Regions from separate parts of the Paenibacillus sp. FSL E2-0177 genome, predicted to be linked through region 2. Evidence: riboswitches for the same ligand, from Rfam matches in the RefSeq annotation. Region 2 holds a riboswitch; the other holds the start of a gene.
What was found. A riboswitch is a leader RNA that binds a small molecule or an ion and turns the genes downstream of it on or off. The one in region 2 is predicted to bind glycine.
Positions count from the first base shown of each region.

Region 1 (10,512 bases), 450 kb from region 2:
AGATAACATTGCGTAGGAATGGAGCAATCCTGTGACACTCTCAATAACATCCTTCACATCTACTTTTTCTAGCTTTTGTTCTCCATTTGGCTTTGAAAGGGTTAGAAATTGCGAGATAATCTGTTCTACTGTGTTCAATTCATCAATCATTAATTTAAATTTTCTTTTCATAGGATCATCAAATGAAGGATCCTCATCAAAAAACTGCAAAAAACCTCTAACCACTGTCACTGGATTTCTAATTTCATGCGCAACGGCAGCAGTTAATTGTCCAACCATCTTTAAGCGCTCAGATTGCTGTAATTGTTCATAATAAAGCTGCTGTTTTTTCATCCGTTTAAATGATATTTGAAAAATGAAAAATAATAACACTTGAACCGCTATTATATTAATGAAATTCCCTAGAATATCATAATGTAAATATGTATATAGATCCCCTCTATCAATCAAGAGGATATAGCCAAATGTAATTACCATCAGTATTCCATTTATAATGAAGGAAAAATAAAACAATTTTAAATCAAAAAATAGAATAGAGAGTGCAGGAATAAGACAAATGAGGATATAGGTAGTCCAAGTTTGAGGATATAAAAAGAATAGCGTATAAAAATACGCAAATCCAAATAGAATGATAATCTTTCTAAAAGTATGTGTCTCATGCTTAGGGTAAATCCATAAACAAACCGTTAGAAACGCCACACATAAAAAATGAATGATATAACCAAAATCAATTCCATCTAACTCTAGAGTAGATAGTATTAATCCAGACATCATAAGAACGATGATCATTAACATTAATATGTAATAGGTTTTTCGATTCACCCGACTGTAGAACTCTCTCATGAATTCACCACTTTTAAATTGATTGTCGAAATAAGAATTATATCAGCTGAAATAGTAATAAACAATAACTGAAAAAAACTGTAAACTCAATACCCCATTTAATTTCTGAAACTAGTAATTATTGCTATAATCATTGTATTCACTTTAGTTCTGATATCTAAAGCATTAGGATGGTGTTCCCTATGGTATTTGCATTTTTATTTATATTCGCTATGTACGCGGCAACTAACTATTACATTGCGAGAAAGATTTTTAAATGGTTACAACATATATTTTCACATATAAACGGGATCATATATGGAGTCATCTACAGCTTATGTGCGTTATCAATCATTATTAATTTACTATTGTCTTCTTCAGCTATGACGACCGATTCAAATATTGTTAATTTTATTGGTCAATTCGGGGACTATTGGATGGGTATCTACTTCTATTTGTTCTTGCTTTTGATCCTTTCAGATGTAATCTTACTAATTAGTAAATGGATCAAGGTCCTCCCTTCTCCTATACCAGCACGTGTTATTTTTCATACAAGGTCCATAGTATTAATTCTAGTCATAGGATTGGTGTCCTATGGGATTTATAATGCAAATCATTTAAAAGAAGTCACCTATCCGCTCCAAATACATAAAAACACTTCATTAGATCAGTTAAATATCGTCCTGATCAGCGACTTACATTTAGGCTACGTAAATGATGTAAAGTTTATTGAAGACGTTGTTGATCGTATTAATGGACTACAGCCGGATATAGTGTTGATGACAGGAGATATATTTAATGGTAACTACTATGCGCTCTCTAACCCTTCCAAAGGAATAGAGTTATTAAGTACTATTCAGTCAACCTATGGAGTTTATGCTTGTTTAGGTAACCATGATGCAGGACGCTCATACGATGAGATCGTGAACTTTATAGATAAGAGTAATATCAAACTTCTAAATGATGAGCATGTCGTTATTGATAATCAATTCGTTGTTGTTGGCAGAAGGGATTCATCACCGATTGGTAATCAAGGGAACCCTCGAGCAATTACTTCAGAAGTGATGAGTGACATTGATACAAATATGCCCGTTATCGTAATGGATCATCAACCAACCAATAGGATTGAATACGCAGATGACGTTGATTTGATACTTAGCGGACATACGCATCAAGGACAAGTATTCCCTGCAAATCTGATCACCAATGCTATGTTTACAGTAGATTATGGCCACTATCAGAAGAATCCTAACAGCCCTCACGTCATCGTTACATCTGGTGCAGGGACTTGGGGACCGCCATTACGAATTGGCACGAATAGTGAGATAGCACAAATCAAAGTTGATTTTAAATAGACGATAATTTTAGACTGATTAAAAAACATGGAAGAATATCCCGATAGCATACATAAGTTCGAAAAAGAGCATCGACCACATTAATGAGAAAATCCACCACCGTATGCGGTGGTGGATTTCTATGACTGCCTATCTAACTGTAATATCAGCAAGCACCCTCATCGACTAATCATGCCGGATCTCCGTGTTATTTCGAATACCTTCGAGACGTTCTCTTGGATCAGGCGTTATTCTTTCCCTCTTTCTTCTATTTATCGAATACAAAACAAATAATAATATAAACCATAAAGGCGTCAACAATAAGGCCGGACGAGTTTCATCAGCAAATAGCATAATTATGAGTATGATTGCAAACAAAGCTAGAACAACATAATTCACAAAGGGTGTAAACGGTGCTTTGAATTTTGATTTGGCCTGCAATTCCGGCTTCGTCTTTTTATATCGCAAATGGCAAATTAGAACGACGCCCCAAACCCAGATGAAACAAATGGCACTAATTGTTGTCACGATGCCAAAAGCCGTCTCCGGAATCAGCTTACTCAACAAAGCGCCTACAGATAAGACAAGCGTGGATATGAATAAAGCATTACTTGGTACATGATTTTTATTAAGCTTTGCAAAGTTGGCTGGAGCCTGGTCATTTCTGCTTAGATTGTATAGAATCCGGCTTGTTGAGAACATCCCGCTATTACAAGCGGACGCAGCTGAAGTTAATACAACGAAGTTAATAACCCCCGCGGCAATCGGAATCCCCACTAAACTAAATGTTTTAACAAAAGGACTTTCTGCCGGGTTTAGTTCTGTCCAAGCGTTGATGCATAATAAGGCAATAATAGCACCCACGTAGAAAAATAGAATCCGTAAAGGTATTTTATTAATCGCCGATGGGATAGTTTTTTCTGGATTGGAGGTCTCTGCTGCCGATACGCCCACCAATTCCACACCCACAAAAGCAAACACAACCATTTGAAATGAAAGTAGGAACCCTGAAATGCCGTTTGGAAATACTCCCCCATGTGCCCAAATATTACTGAGCGCAACGGTTCCGGTAGTTGTTTTGAATCCAATCACCAGTAAGACTACCCCGATAGCAATCAATGCGAGAATAGTGATTACCTTAATTAAAGCAAACCAAAATTCCAATTCGCCAAAGCTTTTTACCGTTAATAAATTGAGTCCTAATAAAATAATTAAACAAATGACTGCGGGTATCCATTGCGGGATATCAAACCAATATTGTACATAGACCCCAACAGCTATAATATCGGCCATAGCCGTCATGATCCAACAAAACCAATAGGTCCATCCAGTTACAAACGCCGCCCGCGGTCCAAGATAGTCTTCGGCAATGTCTGTAAAAGATTGATAACCTGCTTTAGACAACAGAAGTTCTCCTAATGCCCTCATCACAAAAAAAATAGCGATACCCACGATTAAATAAGCAAAAATGATCGATGGTCCTGCCAGTTGTATAGCTTTGCCTGATCCTAAAAATAATCCGGTACCGATGGTTCCACCAATCGCAATGAGCTGAACATGCCGATTCTCTAAATCTCTCTTTAATTCTTGTGCTGCCATTTCGAACTCCCCCTTATGTGAAAAAAATAACAAGTAAAAATGATAACAAAAAAGAGATTGGATACGCTCCAATCTCTTAGGTCTAAGAATAATAAATAAAATACATTCCTTTATTCTGACGATGATCAGAATAACAAATGAATTATCTAGTACTCTTCTGTCCTTTTGCCTGAGATTGTGAACCCTTCGGCGCCGGGGGAATCCCCCACGGTCTCTCCAGAAGCTGCTCCTGCTATAGTGTGATCCATAGCAATCATAGCTTGCGAATTATTTAATTGTTATGCCGCTAACTTCATTTTTAATATTTTTCAATACTAATCATTGTCAAATATTTTGTCAATAACATTAATTACCGCTTTATTTCAACTGCGAAATACGCGAATATCACGCATTGCTTCGGAAACATCGCAACCAACAGATCAAGATTGGCTGATGGTTAATATGAAAAAAGGGCTATCTCATTGTAGAATTCTACTCCTGAGACAGCCCCTTTATGTTTTGAAACACACTCTATTAGTGGCTTGTCAGCCAAGCCGCCAACTCTTCTGTCTGACTCAGAATAGCTATCGGGTCCCAGTAGCCGGAGCGATCGCTTGTCCAAAGAAATACGTGATCATTTTTGACTGCTGGCAGTGCGCCCCAGATCGGGTCGGCTTTAAGTTCATCCAGCTTTTTCGAGTCGGAGGTAAGAATAATATAGTCACCGGCATACTTTGGTAAGACCTCAGCAGAGAATGAAGCCCAGCCCGGATCGGCCATTTCGGCGGCGATATCCGCAGGAGGCTTAAACCCTAATCCATTATAGATTGGTTGTCCACCTTTGCCGAAGTCTGTTCCGACGGCCATCAAGCTGTTTTCAGACCATTCAATAATGGAAAATGTGCTATCTGCAGGCACAACCTTCAATACGCTCTCCTTGGCATTGGCCATACGGCTGTCATAGTCTGCAAGCCAGGTTTTGGCCTTATCTTCTTCACTAAGCAGCTCACCGAAATAACCCACTTCCTCATGTACCGTTTTTAAGGAAGCGTATGGAATAACGACCGTAGGTGCGATTTTTGACATCTGCTCATTTAGCTCAGGATAAAAATCATCCATAATAATCAAATCGGGATTAAGCGACAGAATTTTCTCTACATTTCCATTTCCGTCCCCTATATTCTCAACGTCTTTCAAATACTCCTGAAAATATGGATTTTTAATATGATGTTCGGAGGTTCCGATAGGTGTAATGCCAAGCGCAATTAAGCTGCCGAGATATTCACCTGCAACAATTCTTTTGGGATGAAGGGGGATCTCCACCTCACCGTTAACCGTTTTAACGATTTTGGTCTTCGGCTGCTGTGAGGCAGCATTCTCCGTAGCACCGTTTGTACCACATGCGCTCAGTACCAAAATGAAGCTTAACAGCAATACCGATGCCAGCGTAGGCCTTGAATGTTTAAACATGAATGAATCTCCCTCTTGATCAAAATGATACTGATAATCGTTATCAATATAATCAGTATAGTCAAATGATTCAAGGGCAACAATGGAGGATTCTATGTTTGTGGCAGGACTATCTTCTAGTTTGTTCTTTCTGGAATGCAATTCTCTATAGCTAATCGGGGAAACACCCTTATACTTTTTGAACAGCCTGCCCAAATAACTAGGGTCTTGATAACCGACGCCCACTGCAATTTCCTTCAGCGTAGCATCTGTTTCCAGCAGAAGTGCCACCGCTTTTTCGATGCGCACCTTAATTAAGTAATCAATCGGGCTAAGTCCAGTACGGATTTTGAAGTAGGAAGATAAATGGGGGACGCTATAGTTCAGGCTTTCCGATAATGATTCCAGCGTAATGTTATCCGTATAATGTTCATGGATAATGTCGGCGATCCGGGCGGCCAGATCACGCTTAGTCGTATTAACACCGTGCACCGACATTTGATGGAGTAGCTCATACACAAACTGATGGAGTAAAGTGCGAACATGCAACCGCGCAAGCGGCTGCGGCTTCTCCCACTCCTTAAACATCTCGCTCACTATGCGATACAGCGCTACCGAATTGTCAGGCGTCATGCTGTACGAATGATCAAAGGATTTAGCGCCCTCGTATAGCGTAGCAATCTCTAAGGGTAGTGAGGGATGCATACTCACTTTATAATAAATGCTATAGTAATCCAGCCCCTCGCTGCCTGCGTCAATGTTGAGCACAGTTCCTTTGCCTGCATGAAGCACTGTAAAGCGCTGTAAACGGTGAACTTGGCTTCCCAGGTTAACTGTAGCATTACCGTGAATCGACATAAGAAACAGCCTTGAGGGGACGTAATAGGAAGGTATAGATTCGCCAGGTCTAAGGGTCATCCGACGAATATCAACTACTTTGCAATTCGCGTGATTCCATACAGCAATAAGGTCATTGATGTCCATGATTGACTAACACCTTACATGTTTTCGTTTGAAGCCGAGCTGCGATTTATCAACTGCCTTTTGAATATTAATTGAAGCATTCAAAATCTTGCTTTTTGCACTACCGGTATGGATTTCCACCGGGCCAACTTCCTTTGCAATCTCAACCGCTTTATCATGAAGCGGCAGATAGGATACGCCCACAGTGTAGATGAAATTGTTCATTGCATATTTCGTTCGCTCAGGAGCTTCATGAATCGTGTTTTTTGCAAGCTCCAACATAGCGGCCAATTTTTCTGCGGAAAATTCACTGTCCGGGCGATTTCCGAGCAGCCAGCAGTAACAGTTCCAGCCCGCCGACATTTTCAGCTCTATCTCACTTGCAATCCATTTATCAGAAACCTCTTGCGCAATATCCGTCTCCGCCAACGTTACTGCCACCACAAAGTCCGATAGCATATAGAAATAAGCGCCAGCAATCCACCGCTCAAAATCCGACTCTGACATTGCTTTAGGCTCCGCGATCACCCCGGCAAAATACATAGCGTCGTAATTTCCCGTAGCATAAAGCTGCTCGGCCAAGGGTTGATTATGTTTTATTTTTCTGAAGATAGGCTTCATCTGGCCTGTGGCCACACCAAAAAGCGGTTCGTGCGCGCCATTGGATAGATATATTTTCTTGGTGCGTTCCTTGCCGAGAGCTTCAAGCTCTTGCATGACCGTTTCTAAATCCATTGTTCGCACTTCCTTTTTAGATTATTGGCTAGGGACTCAAACTTTACTTGAATATATCATAAAAGCCCTTATAAATACCTTCTTTTATACATCAAGGTAATTTGCCCCGCTATGTATTCAGCGCTATATTGGTTGCCATCCTTAATCCACCACATAATAATCCCCAGTAGTGAGGCTGCAATAATATCAACGGAGACTACCTCCTTAGTAAGGTCAATGTTCCTCGCGTTTCTTCGTTTTTCGACAGTACTTTTTAACAGGTTGGTCAAGTGTTTTTTGAAGCCTTTATGCTCAATCAATACAGCAAAAACTTTCCGGTATTCAAAAAAATAATTTAAAAAGGTGACCAGCTGCTCCTGTTCGTTGTTGCTCTTCATTTGTAATAGCGGTTCAACCTTCATGGACAGGTCATCGAAGATTTCATGTACGATCTGGCGCAATAAATCGTTAATATCCTCATAATGCAAATAAAATGTTGCGCGATTTAGTTCCGCGCGGTTGGCGATTTTTTGGACGGTCAATTGCGAAATCTCCACATTGTCGGCCAATAATGAAAAAACGGCGTTCTTAAGCATCTTTTTTGAGCGAATAGCTCGTGGGTCAACTCTTTTATGTTCAGTCATTTCATCCCTCTACTATCGTTTAAATGGCCTTTCATCAACTAATTTGCCTATTCTGTCGATTAGTCGACATTTTCAATAAAATTGCAAATAGGAATACTATTTAAATCCTGATATGATTTATTTTATTGACACTATGTCGAAAAAGCAATGAAGAGAGGACTGCAACATGCAAGAAGACATTAAGAAAATAAATAAAGGGATCTTACTAACCATCTTAATCTTTGGTTGTTTCTTATCCACACTCAATCAGACGCTTTTAAATGTCGCCTTAAGTAGTCTGATGGATGTATTTGATGTCATGGCAACAACCGTACAATGGATTTCAACAGGATTTATGCTGATCAACGGGATTTTGATTCCGATTACGGCCTATTTAATGAAACGTTTTACAACACGGCAATTATTTATAAGTGCCATGTCATTTTTATTAATCGGTTCTATAATTTGTGCAGCAGCGCCGAGCTTTAGTCTACTCTTAATCGGACGAATGATCCAAGCTGCCGGTGCTGGCATTATAATGCCGCTCATGATGAGTGTTGTGCTGGCGATCTTCCCCGTTGAAAAACGTGGCAGCGCTATGGGACTGCTTGGACTGGCGATGATATTCGCTCCTGCTATTGGGCCAACGCTCGCGGGTTTTGTTGTCGAATACCACTCTTGGCGCTGGTTATTTATCGGGCTTATTCCACTTGTCCTCATTGTTATAGCGTTGGCACTCAAGTATTTAGTGAATGTATCTGAGACGTCTAAGTCGAAGCTTGATGTCATAAGTGTTCTTTTATCAACCGTCGGATTTGGCTTAATTTTATACGGCTTCAGTAGTGCAGGCAGTAAAGGCTGGGATGATGTAATCGTGATCCTGACCTTAGGGATTGGGGTCGTGGTAACAGCCGTATTCTGTCTTCGACAAATCAAATCGGATGATCCGCTGCTAAACCTGTCGGTCTTTAAAAATAAGGTTTTTACGATGACATCTCTTATTAACGTATTAATCACGATGATGATGTACGCAGATATGATTTTATTGCCTATTTATCTGCAGAATGGCCGCGGGTTTACAGCATTTGATGCAGGACTACTATTGTTGCCGGGCGCACTCGTAAATGCGTTCATGTCACCCGTCACCGGTAAACTATACGACCGTTTCGGTGCGAAGCCGCTGTTCATCATTGGTCTATTGTTTATTATTCCATCTATGTGGGCGGTAACAGATTTATCTGAATCAACTACGTATACGTATCTAATGATTCGTACTATTGGCCTGCGAATTGGATTAAGCTTCATTACTATGCCACTCAATACAGCCGGACTAAATGCGTTGCCCAAACAACTTGGCACTCATGGTACAGCTGTGAACAATACCGTTCGCCAAATTGCCGGGGCCATTGGTACTGCTGTCGTAATTACAATTTATACAGTGCAGGCAACAAGCCATGCAACTACAGTGATGCTGAACAATCCCTCCACTACTCCTGAGATTCTTAAATCCCTTACATCAATTCTTGGGGCAAGTGACGCCTACTACTTCATGATGATTTTATCCATTGCCGCATTTGTTATAACCTTATTTATGCCCACGAAAAACAATATTTCTGATTTATAAATGGAATATATATTCAATAATAGAATAGGTACCCTAAAAGGCAAAGCCATTGGCTTCGCCTTTTAGTTAATAATTCCGCCCTAACTCAGGATTGGTCATTTTCCCTTTTTTCTTCTAATCGAATAGCGGATAAAAAATAAAATAAACCATAACACCAGAAGAACATAATGGCCATCGACACGTCGGATGCAACTTGGTGCAGACAAAATTCTAAGCACATAAAAAATAGAATTGGCAAACTTTTTTCAAAAAGAAATCGGCAGAGATCATGGCATCGTTTGTACAGCGGTTGCGAAAAAAGCATTTAAACAAGTATTATTTTTCCATTTTTTTGCGACGGAACCCTGCGTCATAATTGAGTTGCCTCCTGAATTCATTGATATTCCAACTCTTGATACGGTACAAAGTTAGTCAGTTTGATTAACAGCACTCGCAAAGATTATAAGAAACATTACAATTCGTTGCGGAAGTAAAATTCAATGGGCGATTCATCTTTGACATGACGAATTAATCAATTATGTTATCCAAAATTGAAAAAGAAACCCGAAAGAATACACGCTCAAAAAAGCGTTTCTTTTCGGGTTTTTTTATGATTAAAACTTGCCCTATTTGTGGTCACCGTAACAGACCTAACGCTAAAATTAAAAGGATGCTTTGTGTACATGTTGTTACAAAGTGTATCCTCCATCTATCACCATATTAGTTCCCGTCACCCATCTAGAAGCAGGTGCAAGTAAATACCCGATACAGAAAGCAATGTCCTCAGGTTTACCGATCCCTAGAAGATGTTTGTTTTTAACTTGTGCAAATGTTGCTTCCCCTAAGCTATTTTCAATCTTTTTACTCATTTCCGTCTCAACAATGCCCGGCATTATACTATTTACTCTTATTTGCCGTTGGGCTAATTCTACTGCTGCCGATTTTACAATAGAATTTATAGCTCCTTTAGCAGCTGAATATCCTGCAGCCCCTTTTTCCCCTGCGATTGCAGAAATAGAGGATAATAGAACAACTGAACTATTATCATTTGTAATATTTCGATTAGAAAAGCTACCTAAAAGTTGGATTACACTGTTTATATTTATATTTAACATTTGTTGCATATGATCATGATTAATACTTCTCAACGGTGTAAAATAATGAATCCCTGCTGAGTAAACCATACCATCTAACTTAGTTCCTGTTTCTTGAACGACTTCTTTCAGCCAATCCCTGACTCGATCTGGATACTGTAAATCTAGCGTCTTAACAAGATGATCTTTTGTGTTCTCCATATTCTGAAGAGTATCAATTAACTTATCCTTGCTGCGACCTGTTAGTATCAATCTAGCGCCTAAAGTACTGAGAAACTGGGCAGTTACTTGGCCTATGCCAGATGATGCACCGAATACAACAATTGACTTAC
Region 1 covers NZ_CP150307.1:6,823,417-6,833,928, forward strand. Annotated here, with positions in the region: gene MHI25_RS30380 (HAMP domain-containing sensor histidine kinase) at 1-789, opposite strand, end outside; gene MHI25_RS30385 (metallophosphoesterase) at 1,026-2,177, shown strand; gene MHI25_RS30390 (amino acid permease) at 2,343-3,755, opposite strand; glycine riboswitch at 3,903-3,985, opposite strand; gene MHI25_RS30395 (AraC family transcriptional regulator) at 4,269-6,167, opposite strand; gene MHI25_RS30400 (DNA alkylation repair protein) at 6,174-6,881, opposite strand; gene MHI25_RS30405 (TetR-like C-terminal domain-containing protein) at 6,950-7,504, opposite strand; gene MHI25_RS30410 (DHA2 family efflux MFS transporter permease subunit) at 7,671-9,107, shown strand; gene MHI25_RS30415 (SDR family oxidoreductase) at 9,776-10,512, opposite strand, start outside.
Region 1: linked by a shared signal. The riboswitch ahead of MHI25_RS30390 (amino acid permease) and the one ahead of gcvT (glycine cleavage system aminomethyltransferase GcvT) in region 2 are both predicted to bind glycine.

Region 2 (10,512 bases):
TAAGTCGAGACCTTCTCTCAGGAGGTTAATCCCTACCAGTACATGGAACGTACCGAGACGAAGATCCCGCAAGATCGCCATCCGTTCCAGTGTCTTGATGTCAGAGTGCATGTAACGAACCTTAATCCCGATTTCCTTAAAGTAGTCTGTCAGATCCTCCGACATCTTCTTCGTCAAAGTGGTAACGAGTACACGTTCATCGCGTTCAACCCGGTCACGGATTTCGCTAATCAGATCATCAATCTGACCTTCTGTAGGACGGACCTCGATGATTGGATCCAATAGACCAGTCGGACGGATAATCTGCTGCACCATAGTTTCGCAGTGTTCCATTTCATAAGGTCCAGGTGTCGCGGAAACGTAAATGATCTGGTTTACTTTATCTTCGAACTCTTCGAACTGAAGCGGACGGTTATCCAGTGCAGAAGGCAGACGGAAACCATGCTCTACCAACACTGTTTTACGCGCCCGGTCACCGTTATACATCGCCCGAATTTGCGGAAGGGTAACATGGGATTCATCTACGACGATTAACATATCATCAGGAAAATAATCCATTAACGTATATGGAGTTGCTCCCGGTTCCCTGAAGGTTAGTGGCCCGGAATAGTTCTCGATCCCCGAACAGAAACCCACTTCCTTCATCATTTCAATGTCGTAACGTGTCCGTTGTTCCAAACGTTGCGCTTCCAGAAGCTTGCCTGCGTCACGAAGCACGGTCAGCCGCTCTTCTAGCTCCCGTTCAATATTGACTATTGCTACACGCATCGTTTCTTCCTTGGTAACAAAGTGAGAAGCCGGAAAAATGGCGACATGATCGCGTTCACCGATCAATTCGCCCGTTAAAACATCTATTTCAGTGATCCGCTCAATCTCATCCCCAAACAATTCAACACGAATCGCATGTTCACCCTGAGAGGCTGGGAAGATCTCAACCACATCACCACGTACACGGAATGTTCCGCGTACAAAATTGATATCATTGCGCTGGTATTGAATATCCACCAGTCTGCTCAGAATCTCATTGCGCGGTTTCTCCATCCCAACCCGCAAGGACAACAGCAAGCTTCCGTATTCCATTGGTGAACCGAGACCGTAAATACAAGACACACTCGCTACAATAATAACGTCACGCCGTTCGAACAAGGAGCTTGTCGCGGAGTGGCGAAGTTTATCAATCTCTTCGTTAATACTGGAATCTTTCTCAATATAAGTATCGGAGGAGGGAATATACGCCTCTGGTTGGTAATAGTCGTAGTAGCTGACGAAATAGTCTACCGAATTATTCGGGAAAAACTCCTTAAACTCACTTGCCAGCTGGGCAGCCAGTGTCTTGTTATGCGCAATAACCAGCGTGGGGCGATTTAATTTGGAAATAACTTGCGCGACAGTAAAGGTCTTCCCTGTACCTGTCGCTCCCAGCAGCGTCTGGTGCTTCTTACCCTGCCGGATGCCTTGTAGTAATTCATCTATGGCATGAGGCTGATCGCCCTGGGGTGTATACTCGGACTCCAATTCAAAAGTCTTCGTACTGACGACAATATCACTCATTTGCCCGTCTCCCCTCTATCGTCTAAACTAGATTAATATATTATAATTGTTGTCTGAATCTTCTCTCTCCATACGACAGTAAAAAATATGGAAGATAAGAATATGTGTTCCCGTTCATTATACAGTGTTGCTTAGATCGATGCAAACCATAATACACAGAAATGTTAGGAGCTTGAAGCATGGATATTACCGCAATAATCGGCCTAGTGGCCGGACTGGCTGCGCTAATCGGCGGCTACCTCTGGGAAGGCGGAAGCCTTTCCGGACTGCTGCAGCTTAATGCAGCTTTGATTGTATTTGGAGGTACGATTGCTGCCGTAATGATCAGCTTCCCGGCAGCTAAGCTACGCTCCATTCCCGCCGCTCTGCGCATGGCTTTTGGCCGCAATCCTGAACGTGATGAAGAGAAAGCAGAAGAGCTTATCGCAATGGCCACAGTGGCCCGCCGCGGCGGCGTTTTAATGCTCGAAAAACAAGCGGAACTGCATCCTGATCCTTTTACACGCGAAGGACTGTTGCTTATCGTCGATGGCACTGACCCTGAGCAGGTAAGACAGATTTTGGAATTGGAAATGGATGCGAAAGAATTGAAGCATGAAAGCTACGCCAAGATTTTTGAAGCCGCTGGCGGATATGCTCCAACGATGGGGATCATCGGTACAGTTATGGGACTCATTAGGGTACTGGGCAACCTTACGGACCCATCAAATCTAGGTACCTCTATCGCAGTAGCGTTCACTGCAACACTGTACGGAGTAGCCATCGCTAATCTAATATTTTTACCCATTGCTTCCAAAATCAAATCCCGCAGCCAAAGTGAGCTGCATAGCATGGAGATGCTGCTAGTAGGCATTCTTTCTCTACAGAACGGGGATCATCCGCTGCTGGTGCGTAAAAAACTGAACTCCTTCATTTCAGACACCACCACAGATGACCGTGCAGAAGCAAGAGGTTTTATATGAGACAAAGAGACCGGCGCAAACGGCGGGAAGAGAATCGAGAAAGCCGTGATCGTTGGATGATTACTTACGCTGATCTAATTACACTTTTACTTATATTTTTCGTTATATTGTATGCGATGAGCAGCCTGGACACTGACAAATATAATATCGTGACCGGCTCTTTATCCCAGACTTTCAAGTCGAGCAGCACTGTTCTTGAAGGCGGGGATGGTATTTTAGATGCTGGAAAGACCCCTGACAACAAACCAGAGAGTACAGATGGGAATGCGAACGCAACTGCAAAACCAAATGACGGTTCTGATGAACAAACGGAGAATGAAACACCTTCAGCACGGGAGTTGGCTTTTCGAGAACAAGAGGCGAAGCTTGCTGAGTTAATGGGTGTGATCACCCACTATGTGGAGGAGAATAATCTCGGTGAACAAATATTTGTAGCCGACAAACCGCAGGGCATAGAAATCACGCTCAGCGACCGTTTTCTTTTTGATGTGGGTAAAGCAGATGTGAAGTCCCCAGCCCTTCCTGCTCTTCAGCAGTTGTCTGGCTTATTTAAAGATATCGGGGCAACGATCAGCATTGAAGGACATACGGATAATACACCAGTGTCATCAGCTTCACGTTATAACGACAATTGGGAGCTATCGGGTGCTCGTGCGCTTTCTGTGCTGCGCTTTTTCTTAGATAATGAAGGACTGAACCCGGACACTTTTCAATATGCAGGTTATGCCGATACCCGACCAACAGCAGATAATACTACGGTAGCAGGCAAACAGAAAAATCGACGCGTAGAGATCATTGTACTTCGACAGCTTCAAGAGGTGGAATAAAATATAGTTGCTTGCGCTCAGAGCTAAGTTCGGCGGCAGGGGCCTTTGCAATTACCACATTGAGCTTACAAGGGGCTTCATCCAATTTAATTAGGGAAAACCTCCCTGATTATTCACCTATTATCGTATCCAATCGCGGAATGAGGGAATTTCTCCCTGATTATTACTCTTTTTAGTCTGAAATAGTGGTTTTACCCAGATGATAGGGAGGAATTCCCTAAAACCCTAACTCTCACGCTATAATCGTCTAAAATGAGGGAGGTTTTCCCTAATTCCATACTCCACTAGACCCTCAAACCACTCGATTGGGTTTACGAATACTCGCACAATCCACATAAGAAACACAAACAGCAAGTCCCCGAATCACAGAAACTTGCTGCTAAGAATATCACACTTGATCAGACTATTTTCCGTCCCCGATTTCCAATTATTCAGCAACTAACGCGCTATAACCAGCTGCATCTAACAGACCTTTTACAGCATCAGCATACTCTCCATCAACTTCAATCTCAAAAATCCAACCCCCGCCATACGGCTGATCATTGATAAGCTCCGGACTAGCTTCTAATCCATCATTCACCTTGGTAACCGTCCCAGAGACGGGCGAATACAACTCCGATACCGTCTTAACGGATTCGATACTGCCTACGCTGTCACCGGCCGAAATGGTCGATCCTACCTCAGGAACCTCAACAAATACGATGTCGCCTAATAAATGCTGAGCATGGTCCGTAATCCCAACACGTACTACTCGCCCTTCTACTTGCTGTGCCCATTCATGCTCTTCGCTGTAAAGAAGGTTGTCTAATACTTCACTCATTTCAAGCCGCCTCATTTCCAATTTGGAGTTCTAAATTTAGTTATAGCCTAAGTTATCCCGGCTCACAATGTCAATATTACTAACAGGAAATTTAAATTTGTCATTTTTTCGACGTTTTCTTGTTGACAGCGCCCGACTATACCCGTTTAATGGAGACATACAAGAAGAAATGACGTTGTCGTCTTTTTATAGACAATAACCGTTTCTCGAAGAAATATAATTGCGGATGATGGCATAGGGAGAGACTGTCTCACTTGAAGACGGCGCCGAAGGAGTAAGCCCTAACAGGGGTGAATCTCTCAGGCAAAAGGACCTTTGTCGGACGTATCTCTGGAGAGCATCAGACGCAAGGCTAGATGCGTCAGATCACCAACGGGGAAACCTGCAAGCTAGTTACGGCAGGGTAACTCTCAGGTACAAAGGACAGAGCAGAAAGCGATTTGTGCATTTATGCATGATTGCTTCTGCCTGTCCTTTTTTTCGTATGTAATCAGATCAAGGGGAGTGACGACATGGATGCTTTGAGAAGAACACCTTTTTATGATCTCTATTCCGCTTATACGGAGTACAGGTGCATTGACTTCGGTGGCTGGGAGCTGCCAGTACAGTTTACAGGTATCGTGAAAGAGCACGAAGCCGTTCGCCAGCAGGCTGGGCTGTTCGATGTCTCGCATATGGGTGAATTCATGGTGATTGGGAGCGGTGCAGAAGACTTTTTGCAAAAAATGACAACCAATGATGTCAGCCGCCTTACAGATGGTGCGGCGCAATATACGCTGCTCTGTTATCCAAATGGCGGAGTTGTCGACGACCTACTCGTGTATCGCCTAAGCGAAGGGCATTATATGCTCGTCGTTAATGTCTCCAACATCGACAAAGACTTCCAATGGCTGCAAGAGCATTTGACCTCTGAATTCGGCGAAGTCACGCTCACTAATGTCTCTGACGAGACGCTTTTGCTCGCCTTGCAGGGTCCTCTGGCAGAGACCATTCTCGCGGAAGTTACTGATGCTCCTATTTCAGCACTCAAGCCTTTCCATTTCATCGAACGCGCTACCGTTTGCGGTGTAGAGGTACTTATCTCCCGTACGGGTTATACCGGTGAAGATGGCTTCGAGATCTACGCTCCGCTGGAAGGTGCAGAAACGTTATGGAACGGACTGCTTGCAGCAGGCGCGCCCCACGGATTAACACCTGCTGGACTGGGTGCACGGGATACCCTACGTTTTGAGGCAAAATTACCACTGTACGGTCAGGAGCTATCCGCTGACATCACCCCGCTTGAAGCAGGAGTACAGTTCTTCGTGAAGCTGGACAAAATAGACTTTATCGGACGCGATGCACTAATACAGCAAAAAGAAACTGGGATTCCCCGTCGCCTTGTCGGCCTAGAAATGATTGATCGAGGCATTCCACGCTCCCATTATCCTGTTTGGGCAGATGGGGTTAAGATTGGTGAGGTCACAACCGGAACACAGTCCCCTACGCTGAAACGTAACCTGGGGTTGGCTTTGATTGATGCTGCTTACAGTGAAATAGGCACAGAGGTTTACGTAGAGATACGCGGTAAGCAGCTTAAGGCTGTAGTGATTAAGGCCCCTTTTTACAAGTATAAACGCCTTTAGCGTCCATATAAGGACGGTGAGCTTTTAAGCGAGAAATAGAAGAATAAAGTATAGCGTGAAAATTGTACTTTCTTATATTTTAAAAAAGCCAAGGAGTGAAACCTTAATGAAGCACCGTTATCTGCCCATGACAGAACAGGACCGCGTAGAGATGATGGAGGCCGTCGGGATTCAGTCTATAGATGAGCTGTTCTCCGATATTCCTGAAGCGGTACGTTACCAAGGCACTATGCCGATGTCTGAACCACTCGATGAATACGCCCTGCTGCGCCACATGAAAGGGTTGGCTGACCAAAATGCCGACTTTGATTCTCACGCCAGCTTCCTCGGCGCCGGATTATACGATCATCACATCCCTGTGGTCATCAACCATGTCATTTCCCGTTCTGAATTCTACACTGCCTACACTCCTTATCAACCGGAGATCAGCCAAGGTGAGCTGCAAGCGATCTTCGAATTCCAATCCTACATTTGCGAACTAACCGGTATGAAAGTTGCCAATGCCAGTATGTATGATGGCGCTACAGCTTTATCCGAAGCAGCGGTTCTCGCGGCTGGTGCTACCAAACGCAAAAAATTAATCGTCTCCCGTACCGTTCATCCTGAGGCTCGCCAAGTGCTACGTACTTCGGCTAATGCTTGGGGTCTGGAGGTGGTGGAGATTGACTATAAAGACGGTGTTACCGATCAAGCTAAACTTGCTGAAGCTATCGATGGTGATACTGCCGCAGTACTGGTGCAATCGCCTAACTTCTTCGGTAGCATTGAGGATCTTCGCTCGGTTGAGCCGCTGATTCACGCGGTTAAAGGTCTTCTTGTAGTCAGCGCCAACCCAATAGCTCTTGGTGTACTTGAAACTCCGGGCAAACTTGGAGCCGACATCGTAGTCGGTGATGCTCAGCCACTCGGTATTCCAGCTTCTCTCGGGGGTCCAACTTGCGGATTCTTTGCCGTAGCTGATCACCTGATGCGCCGCATGCCAGGCCGGATCGTTGGCCAAACGGTAGACCGTAACGGTAAACGTGGCTTCGTTCTTACACTTCAAGCGCGTGAACAGCATATTCGTCGTGAAAAAGCGACATCGAATATCTGCTCCAATCAGGCACTGCTGGCTCTCTGCGCATCCGTCTACTTGTCCGTTATGGGCAAAGAAGGCATGCGTGAAGTAGGCGAGCTAAACATTCGCAAAAGCCATTACGCTGCTAATAAACTTAGCGGACTAACAGGTGCTGAACTTGCCTTCTCCTCCCCATTCTTTAACGAATTTGTTGTGAAGCTTCCTGAAGGCAGCAGCGTGACCGCTATTAATTCTAAGCTGCTGAAGGACGGTTATCTCGGCGGTTATGATCTGGGTCGTGATTATCCTGAACTTGCTGGACATATGCTGGTTGCCGTAACGGAAAAAAGAAGCAAAACCGAAATCGACCAATTCGCTAGCGCACTGGAGGGCTGTTTATGAAACCGGAGCAAAGTCTAATTTTTGAATTAAGCCGTCCGGGCCGCTCGGCCTACTCCTTGCCACTATGCGATGTACCACAGGAAGAAACCTTGGAGTCCCTGATTCCATCAGGTTTACTCCGTAGCGAACCCGTCGTACTTCCAGAAGTATCGGAAGTGGATGTCATTCGCCACTACACTTCTCTTTCACGTCGTAACTTTGGTGTAGACAATGGCTTCTATCCACTCGGTTCATGCACGATGAAATACAATCCGAAGATTAACGAAGATGTTGCCCGCTTCTCCGGCTTCGCCAAAATTCATCCCTACCAACCGGAAGAAAGTATTCAAGGCGCACTGGAATTAATGTATACCCTGCAAAATGATCTGTCCGCGCTGACGGGCATGGATGCTGTATCCTTACAGCCTGCCGCAGGTGCTCATGGTGAATGGACCGGCCTCATGATGATCCGCGCCTACCATGAAAGTCGCGGCGAGACGCGTACTAAGGTTATCGTGCCGGATTCCTCGCACGGAACCAATCCTGCTAGTGCCTCAGCAGCAGGACTTGAAACGATCACGATCCCTTCCACAGATAAAGGAATGGTCGATCTTGAAGCACTGAAGGCAGCCGTCGGTAGCGACACAGCCGCACTGATGCTGACTAACCCAAGCACACTCGGCTTGTTCGAGACCCAAATTGTCGAGATTGCTGAGATCGTGCATGAAGCAGGGGGCTTACTCTATTACGATGGAGCCAACTCCAATGCCATTATGGGCATTACCCGCCCTGGCGACATGGGCTTTGACGTTGTGCATCTGAACTTGCATAAGACAATGAGCACCCCACATGGCGGTGGCGGCCCTGGGGCCGGACCAGTCGGCGTAAAATCCATCTTGATTCCATTCCTACCACAACCTACTGTGGTGAAGAGTGAAGATAGCAGCTTCTCACTCGACTTCGGCGGACCCGAATCCATTGGACGCGTGAAAGCTTTTTACGGAAACTTTGGTATTCTGGTTCGTGCCTATGCCTACATTCGCACCTATGGTCCAGACGGACTACGTGAGGTATCCGAAAATGCCGTGCTGAATGCGAACTATATGATGCACCGTCTGGCGCCGTATTTTGAAATCCCATATCCGGGTGTATGTAAGCATGAATTCGTTATGTCCGGCAAAAACCTCAAGCAATATGGCGTGCGCACCTTAGACGTTGCTAAACGATTGCTCGACTTCGGCTACCACCCGCCAACCGTGTACTTCCCTCTGACCGTTGAGGAATGCATGATGATCGAGCCGACGGAAACCGAAAGTAAAGAAACGCTAGACGGCTTCATCGATACGATGATTCAGATCGTTAAAGAAGCGCAGGAGACACCGGAAATCGTAATCAACGCACCGCATACCACAGAGATTAGCCGTTTGGATGAGACACAGGCTGCGCGTAAGCCGGTTTTGAATTGTTCTTGCGGTTAATATTTCAATAATAAATCGAGTAGGAGGGGGCGGCGAGCCCCCGGCCTCTCACACCACCGTACGTACCGTTCGGTATACGGCGGTATTCCGTAAGGAGTTGTATCTGTCCAATACACTCTTTAATCCATTGGATTCCCAATATTGGTTATTCAATGCACGTTGCAGAATTGGACTCCCTGCAATTCGCCAATACCCTTTCCGAGTATTTCCCCACTCAAAAGGCTTATATCCTTAGGCACGCCTAAGGATATAAGCCTTTTGACTTTGGTTCTCGGGCTCTTCCATTGCTTCCAGAGACACATTCGCAATCTCCTTCGAATCCACATATCCATCGCTTTAAAGGCACTTGGCGTATCCGCCAGCGAGAAATATCCGTGCCATCCCATCAAGTATCGATTGAGCTCCTGGATTCGCTCTTCCGTTCGCATCGCTTTCTTCCGGGACGTTATCTCCCGAATTCGAGCCTTCGCTTTCTGCAAGGACTGTTTTGCTATCCTCACCTTGGGCTCTTTATCGCTACTAAAGCAAAACCCAAGAAATTTCCGTCTCCATGGGCGGTCCACCGCACTCTTCGCTTGGTTCACCTTTAGTTTTAGTCTTGTCTCAATGAATCTGGTGACGGATGCCTTCACTCGCTCTCCTGCTCTTAGTGTTTTCACATAGATGTTACAGTCGTCCGCATAACGGACGAAGCGGTGTCCACTTTTCTCGAGTTCCTTGTCGAGCTCGTCCAAAACGATGTTAGATAACAACGGACTGAGTGGACCACCTTGCGGTGTCCCTTCTGTTGTCGTATTTACTAGCCCGTTCTCCATCACACCTGACTGAGGATATTTACGAATCAGCAGGAGAACTTTCTTGTCCTTCACTTTAGCCGAAATCTTCATCATCAGTCGGTCATGGTTGACGCGATCAAAGAATTTCTCCAAGTCTAGATCGACTACGAATCGATATCCCTCTTTCATGAATGCTCTGGCTTTCCTTACCGCATCATGCCCTTGTCTTTTCGGACGAAATCCATAACTATCGGCTGGGCGCACTAAATAAAGGAGACCACTTAACACGTGGTCTCCTTTTCTCATATTAAAAAATGCTATTTTACATACAGAAGTTCTGGATTATGTACGGGATTAAATGAAAGTTTCTTAGTGAACTGCCAACGGTCAGTTACATTCATTTTGTTATATATGCTCTTCACTACATTTCTAACTGTACCTTCACTAATTCCCAACTCGTTAGAAATACGCAATGCACTTTTTTCACATAACCACATTTGAGCCACCTCTTTTTCTCGGGCAGTCAAGTTGAATTGTTCAAAACTAAACTCTAGTTTAAGTAACTGCATCTCAGGGTTACTCCACATCCATTTCTCGGTAACGTTTTCAGCTATCTGTTGCATAAATGGAATAGCAAATTCGATTTGCAGTCCTTTGTAGAAAGAAATATCTACATAGCCTCTTATAACACCATCTGAGTAGAGAGGAGAACATACACAGTTCCAATTAGAAAATATAGAATTCGTATGTTCGCTCCCTTTAACTACTCCAATAGAATTCATTTCCATAGAAAGTGAAACACCATTTAGCCCGAAATCCTGTTTGGCAAAACTCTTCCCAACTCTTATTCCTGCCTTATCAAATTCTTCTTTTATATGTACTGAAGAGAAATACAGATCGAGAATTCCCCCCATATCATCTGTTAGAAAAGCCGCAAAATCTACCGATATATACTTACTAATTTTAATCATCTCGTTATGTAGGGAAAGAATCATTGCCTCGTGATAAATAGATTCCTGGCCAATCTCCTCAAAA
Region 2 covers NZ_CP150307.1:6,370,347-6,380,858, forward strand. Annotated here, with positions in the region: gene uvrB (excinuclease ABC subunit UvrB) at 1-1,551, opposite strand, end outside; gene MHI25_RS28450 (flagellar motor protein) at 1,731-2,513, shown strand; gene MHI25_RS28455 (flagellar motor protein MotB) at 2,510-3,340, shown strand; gene gcvH (glycine cleavage system protein GcvH) at 3,768-4,160, opposite strand; glycine riboswitch at 4,387-4,485, shown strand; gene gcvT (glycine cleavage system aminomethyltransferase GcvT) at 4,673-5,785, shown strand; gene gcvPA (aminomethyl-transferring glycine dehydrogenase subunit GcvPA) at 5,892-7,244, shown strand; gene gcvPB (aminomethyl-transferring glycine dehydrogenase subunit GcvPB) at 7,241-8,701, shown strand; partial or broken gene MHI25_RS28480 (reverse transcriptase domain-containing protein) at 8,750-9,726, opposite strand; gene MHI25_RS28485 (LuxR C-terminal-related transcriptional regulator) at 9,795-10,512, opposite strand, start outside.